Regions from separate parts of the Streptosporangium sp. NPDC049046 genome, predicted to be linked through region 2. Evidence: predicted binding sites of a transcription regulator. Region 2 holds the regulator's gene; the other holds the start of a gene.

Evidence for each region. Region 2 encodes HrcA, which represses chaperone genes, less so after heat shock. Its sites were predicted from a motif close to TTGGCACTCTCNNNNNGAGAGTGCCAA; they were not measured.
Region 1: AB0B96_RS28745 (FmdB family zinc ribbon protein) is a predicted target of HrcA. The motif match lies at 1,293-1,319, and genes of this name have one in related genera.

The regions. Positions count from the first base shown of each region.
Region 1 is NZ_JBEZEZ010000023.1:7,555-10,830, reverse strand. It holds gene AB0B96_RS28750 (potassium/proton antiporter) at 1-1,175, shown strand, start outside; gene AB0B96_RS28745 (FmdB family zinc ribbon protein) at 1,348-1,719, shown strand; gene AB0B96_RS28740 (S-methyl-5'-thioadenosine phosphorylase) at 1,899-2,711, shown strand; gene AB0B96_RS28735 (RcpC/CpaB family pilus assembly protein) at 2,877-3,276, shown strand, end outside.
Region 2 is NZ_JBEZEZ010000008.1:101,031-104,306, forward strand. It holds gene dnaJ (molecular chaperone DnaJ) at 156-1,298, opposite strand; gene hrcA (heat-inducible transcriptional repressor HrcA) at 1,313-2,326, opposite strand; gene AB0B96_RS13350 (hypothetical protein) at 2,509-3,276, shown strand, end outside.

The DNA.
Region 1 (3,276 bases), on a different contig from region 2:
TCGGCATGGACTGGCGGACCGCGTTCCTGCTCGGCGCGATCCTCGCCTCCACCGACGCCGCCGCCGTCTTCTCCGTACTGCGCCGCCTGCCCCTGCCGCCGCGCCTCGCGGGCATCCTGGAGGCCGAGTCGGGCTTCAACGACGCCCCCACCGTGATCGCCGTCATGCTGCTGAGCACCGCCGCCTCTCCCAGCCTGGGGGTGGCGCTGGTCGACGTGCTCTTCGAGCTGGCGGTGGGCGCCGCCGTCGGCCTCGCGGTCGCCCCGCTCGGCGCGTACGCGCTGCGCCGCATCGCGCTGCCCATCTCGGGCCTGTACCCCATCGCGGTGCTCGCGCTCGCGTTCGTCGCCTACGCGGGGGCCGTGCTGCTGCACGGCAGCGGCTTCCTCGCGATCTACCTCGCGGCGCTGGTCATGGGCAACTCGCAGATGCCGCACCGCGCGGCCTCGCGGGGCTTCGCCGAGGGCGTGGCCTGGCTCGCGCAGATCGGCCTGTTCGTGATGCTCGGGATGCTGGCCAGCCCTTCCGAGATGCCGTCCTCGCTCGTACCCGGCCTGGTCGCCGGGCTGATCCTGGTCGCGGTGGCCCGCCCCGCATCGATCATCGTCTCCGCGCTGCTGGCCCGGCTGCTCCGCATCGACCGGCTGGGCTGGCGGGAACAGGCGTTCCTGTCGTGGGCCGGATTGCGCGGCGCGGTGCCCATCGTGCTCGCGACCATCCCGTGGGCGGCCGACTCCGTCCCCGACGGCACCGCCAAGTTCGTGTTCAACGAGGTCTTCGTGATCGTCATCGTCTACACCCTGCTGCAGGGGCCGACGCTGCCGTTCGTGGCGAAACTCCTCAAGCTGACCAGGCCGGAGGAGGCCCGCGACCTGGAGGTCGAGTCGGCGCCGCTGGAGGAGCTCAACGCCGACCTGCTCCAGGTCAAGGTGCCGCCGACGTCCAAGCTGCAGGGCGTGGAGATCTTCGAGCTGCGGCTGCCCAGGGACGCCCAGGTGACGTTGATCGTGCGGGAAGGCCGTTCGTTCGTCCCCTCCGACTCCACGAGGATCAGGGTCGACGATCAGCTTCTCGTCGTCGCCACGGCCGCCTGCCGGGACGTGGTCGAGCGCCGGATGCGCGCGATCAGCCGCAGGGGCAAGCTCGCCGGATGGTACGGCGAGAAGGGGACGTGACGTCCCGACAGGCCCTCTGAGCAGGGGATTCGCCCTCGCTACGGCCTCATCCGATCGGAATCCGGCTACGGAATGCGAGGACCCCGACTCGCGTTTAAGCTTGTCAGCTGCATACCATTAGCAGTCGCGCCACTAGAGTGCCAATCGGCGCGGATCACACGAGGAGGAGAGCGTGCCCACCTACCAGTACGCCTGCACCGCTTGTAACCACCAGTTCGAAATCGTCCAGAAGTTCTCCGACGATGCTCTCACCGAGTGCCCGAGCTGCGCGGGCGACCTGCGCAAGGTGTTCTCCGCGGTCGGCATCGTCTTCAAGGGATCCGGCTTCTACCGGACCGACAGCCGGTCGTCGTCGTCGAGCACCGTGACCTCCGCGAACGGCTCGTCGAGCGCCTCCGGCTCCTCGGACTCCGGCGCCTCGAAGTCCTCCGACTCGTCGAGCTCGTCCTCGTCTTCTTCGTCGTCCTCGTCGTCGAGCTCCTCGACCTCGTCGGACTCCAAGCCCGCGAAGGCCACGAGCAGCACGGCCGCCGCGGCCTCCTGAGCCGCGCGCCCGGAGCCGTTCCCCAGCCCTCTTGCCCCCGTCCCCAGCTCCTTCACCCCCTCCCCGCCCTCAACCCCCTCAGCCTCGTCAACCCCCGATGATTACCCGGCGAACTCGGTTATCCACAGGCCGTCATCGGGGGTCCTCAGTGGTCGGTTCGTGGCGCTAGCCTCAGCTTCATGGTCACTCGCGCGGACATCGGGGTCATCGGCGGCTCTGGTTTCTACTCCCTGCTCGACGACGCCACAGAAGTCGAGATCACCACGCCGTACGGCCCGCCCAGCGACGTCGTCACCGTCGGCCGCATCGGAGGGCGCTCGGTCGCCTTCGTGCCCCGCCACGGTCGCGACCACCGCTTCCCACCCCACCGCATCCCCTACCGGGCGAACCTGTGGGCGCTGCGTTCCCTCGGCGTCCGCCAGGTCCTCGCCCCCAGCGCGGTCGGCTCGCTGCGCGCCGAGATCGGTCCCGGCGCCCTGGTCGTTCCCGACCAGCTCGTCGACCGCACCATCGGCCGCCCGCAGACCTACTACGACGCGGGCGGCGTCGTCCACGTCTCCTTCGCCGACCCCTACTGTCCCCTGGGCCGTACGGCGGCGATCTCCACCGCGCGTTCCGCCGAGGGCTGGGAGGTCGTCGACGGCGGCACTCTCGTGGTCATCGAGGGCCCGCGCTTCTCGACCCGCGCCGAGTCCCGCTGGTTCAGCGGCAACGGCTGGTCGATCGTCGGCATGACCGGCTTCCCCGAGGCGATCCTCGCCCGTGAGCTCGCCCTCTGCTACACCACGCTCTCCCTCGTCACCGACCACGACGCCGGGGTGGAGGCGGGCGAGGGGGTCACCCACGAGGAGGTCCTCTCCTTCTTCGCCACCAACGTCGGCCGCATGCGCTCCCTCATCGGCGACGTCGTCGCCGCACTCCCGGAGAAACGCACCTGCCCCTGCCCCGACGTCCTGGACGGCCTCAAGCTCCCCTTCGAGCTTCCGGGCTGACCGTTTTTTCGTAGCGGCCGGGCTGTGCCGTGGCGGCCTGGCCGTAGTCGCGCCGGGCCGCAGCCGCCCTGGCCTTGGTCCACCGCCACTCCGTCACTTCGCTGAGTGATCCCACCACCCATCGCGGGCACCGCGCCGCCCGACTCCCCACTCCTGGAGTCAGCCATGCGCGCTCTGCGCCGCTTCCTCGGCCGTCGTCACCGTCTCATCGCGACCGTCGTCGCCGCTGCGGCGATGGGCTGCGCCATCCTCGCGCTGCGTCAGGACACCGCCTCGGTGACCGTCCTGGTCGCCGCGAGGGATCTGTCCGGAGGCGTGCTGGGGACGGCCGACCTGATACCGGCTCCGCTGAGACCCGGTACGGCCCCCGACGGCGCCCTGAGGCCCGGCACGCCGTTCGCGGGAAAGGTCCTGACGGGTCCCGCGAGGCGAGGGGAGCCGCTGACGGACGTCCGCCTGCTCGGCCCCGGCCTGCTCGCCGCCCACGGCCGGGGAACGGTCGCCACTCCCGTACGGGTCGCCGATCCCGAGACCGCGCGCCTGCTCTCGCCGGGTGACGTGGTGA
Region 2 (3,276 bases):
CCGGGCGGACCGCCCCGAGGTGCCCCCGGCAACGCGACCGGGACGATGCCTCGGGACGGACCCGACGCCCCGGCCGGGAACCTGCACCGGGCAGGGTGCGGGCCGGACCGTGACGACGCGACCGGAAGCGGGGCGGAGCGGCCGTTGAGACCTGGTCAGCGGCCATTGAAAGCGTCCCGCAGGCGGGAGAAGAAGCTCTGCTGCCCGGGGGCGAACTTACCGGGCGGGCGCTCCTCGCCGCGGAGCCTGGCGAGCTCCTTCAGGAGGGTCTCCTGCTCAGCGTCGAGGCGGGCGGGGGTCTCCACGTTCACATGGATTAGCAGGTCGCCTCGGCCCGTCTCGTTCAGCCGTTGCACGCCCCGCCCGTAGAGGGGGATCGTCTGCCCGGACTGCGTGCCGGGACGAATGTCGAGCTCCTCGGCGCCGTCGAGCGTCTCCATGGTCAGGATGGTGCCGAGCGCGGCCGCGGTCATCGGGATCTGCACGGTGCAGTGCAGGTCGTCGCCGCGCCTCTCGAAGATCTCGTGGGGACGCTCGACGATCTCCAGGAACAGGTCTCCGGGCGGACCCCCGCCCGGGCCGATCTCGCCTTCGCCGGCGAGCTGGATGTGGGTGCCGTCCTCGACACCGGCCGGGATGCGGACCTTGATGGTCCGCCGGGTGCGGACCCGGCCGTCACCCGAGCACTCCTGGCAGGGGTTGCGGATGATCGATCCGAAGCCGCCGCACTGGGGGCAGGGGCGGGAGGTCATGACCTGGCCGAGGAAGGACCGGGTGACCTGGGAGACCTCTCCCCGGCCATGACACATGTCACAGGTGTCGGGGTGGGTGCCGGCCGCGGCCCCTGAGCCCGTGCAGACCTCACAGACCACGGCGGTGTCGACGACCAGCTCGCGGGTGGTGCCGAAGCCCGACTCGCGCAGGTCGAGCTCGACCCTGATGGTCGCGTTGCGCCCGCGGCGGGCACGGGAGCGGGGGCCTCGGCCACCGCCTCCACCGGCCGCGCCGAAGAAGGCGTCCATGATGTCGCTGAACGGGAAGCCGGCGCCGAAGCCCCCGGCGCCCGCACCGCCGCCCGCGGCGAACGGGTCGGCACCCATATCGTACATCTGCCGCTTGCCGGAGTCGGACAGGACCTCGTAGGCCTGTGTGATCTCCTTGAAGCGCTCCTGAGTCTCAGGATCGGGGTTGACGTCGGGATGCAACTCGCGTGCCAGGCGGCGGTACGCCTTCTTGATCTCTTCCGCACTGGCGTCACGGCGCACCCCGAGGGTGCCGTAGTAGTCGCTCTTAGCCACTTTTCGTTGACCTCTTATGATGCAGCCAGAATCTGGCTGACGTAGCGTGCCACCGCGCGCACCGCGCCCATCGTGACCGGGTAGTCCATTCGCGTCGGGCCCAGCACACCGAGCCGGGCGAGTTGCTTGTCCCCGGAACCGTATCCAGCGGCGACGATGGATGTGCCCTGGAGTCCGGTGTAGGGGTTCTCCGAGCCGATCCGCACGGTCAGCGCGGAAAGGTCCGAGGTCTCACCGAGCAGTCGCATGAGCACGACCTGCTCTTCCAGGGCCTCCAGCACGTCGCGGAGCCCGACGGTGAAGTCGGCTCCCGCGAGGTTGGCGGCCCCGGCAAAAACGATCTTCTCATCATGCCTGTCCACCAGGGACTCGAGCAGTACGGACAGGATAGTCGCCGCGAGCGGTCGATCCTCCGCGGGCAACCGCTCCGGCAGATCGGCGACCCGGTCGGGAACGCTGGTGAGCCCGCATCCGTCGAGGGAGGCGTTGAGCATCGCGCGCAGGTGTGCCACGCGCTGCTCGTCGATGACGTCGGGCACCTCGATCACGCGCTGCTCGACCCTGCCGGTGTTGGTGATCAGCACGAACATCAGCCGGCGCTCGCTCAGCGGCACCAGCTCGACGTGCCTGACCGTCGAGTGGGTCAGCGTCGGATACTGCACCACGGCGACCTGCCGGGTGAGCTGGGCCAGCAGCCGCACCGTCCGCATGACGACGTCGTCGATGTCCACGGCGCCCGCGAGGAAACTCTCGATCGCCTTGCGTTCCGCGCTCGACAGGGGTTTCACCTGCGAGAGCCTGTCGACGAAGAGCCGGTAGCCCTTGTCGGTGGGCACCCGGCCGGCGCTGGTGTGGGGTTGGGCGATGTAGCCCTGCTCCTCCAGCATCGCCATGTCGTTACGGATCGTCGCCGGGGACACCCCCAGGTTGTGCCGGTCCGCGAGAGCCTTCGACCCCACCGGTTCGTTGGTGGACACGTAGTCCTCGACGATGGCGCGGAGCACGGCGAGCTTGCGGTCGTCGACCAACGTGGTCACCTCCCTGCCTGCGTTCAGAGGGAAACACGAGGCTTGGCACTCTGTGTTCCCGAGTGCCAAGTGTACGGCCCCCGCACGGAAGGCGCGATAAGCGAAAGCGGTGGATGATGACGGCAAGCCTTTGTCAAGTCAACTGCTATCGCGATCCAAGCGATACCCACCACAATTTGCACATGTCCAACGATTTCGGTTCTTATCCGGGCGACGCCTCCCGCGGCCCCGGTCACGGCGGCCCTCAGCAGCCGTATGGTCAGCAGTACGGCCAGCAGCAGCCCGGCCAGCAATACGGTCAGCAGCCGTACGGCCAGCAGCCCCCCTCGTACGGTTACGCCCCTCCCGGTTACGGCGCCCCGCAGGGACCGCCTCCCAGCGGAAAGATCAAGCCTGGCATCGGATGGATCGTCGGGGTCTGGTTGCTCGCCCTGGTCAGCATCGTCGTCGGCATCGGCGGCTTCGCCGGTGGCATCCTCGGCGCGGTCACCGACGCGGCCCCGACGCGGACGTTCGCCCCCGGCGAGACCGCGACGGTCGCGCTCGACCCGGCGGACAAGCCGGCGATCTACGTCGCCACCGGCGGGCCCACCAAGTTCGAGTGCACGCTCACCGGCGGTACGAGCACGCCCCGCCTGCAGAAGCCGGACATCCAGCAGACCGTCGCGGGATCCGACGGCGTCACCTGGGAGATGGGCCTGCGGGTCGGCGTGGACCAGGCGGGCGACTACCAGGTCCAGTGCTCCGCCGACCCCGCCGACGGCACGACCTTCGGCGTGGGCAGGGAACTGTCCGCCGACTCGCTGGTGGGCGGGGTGGCCGCCCTGTTCTTGATCCCCGGTATCGGGATCCTGCTCGCCATCGTCGTGACGATCGTCGTGCTGGTGAAGCGCAGCGGCGCCCGCAAGCGCCAGGCCGCCGCCGCGTCGTCGATGGGGCAGTGGGGACAG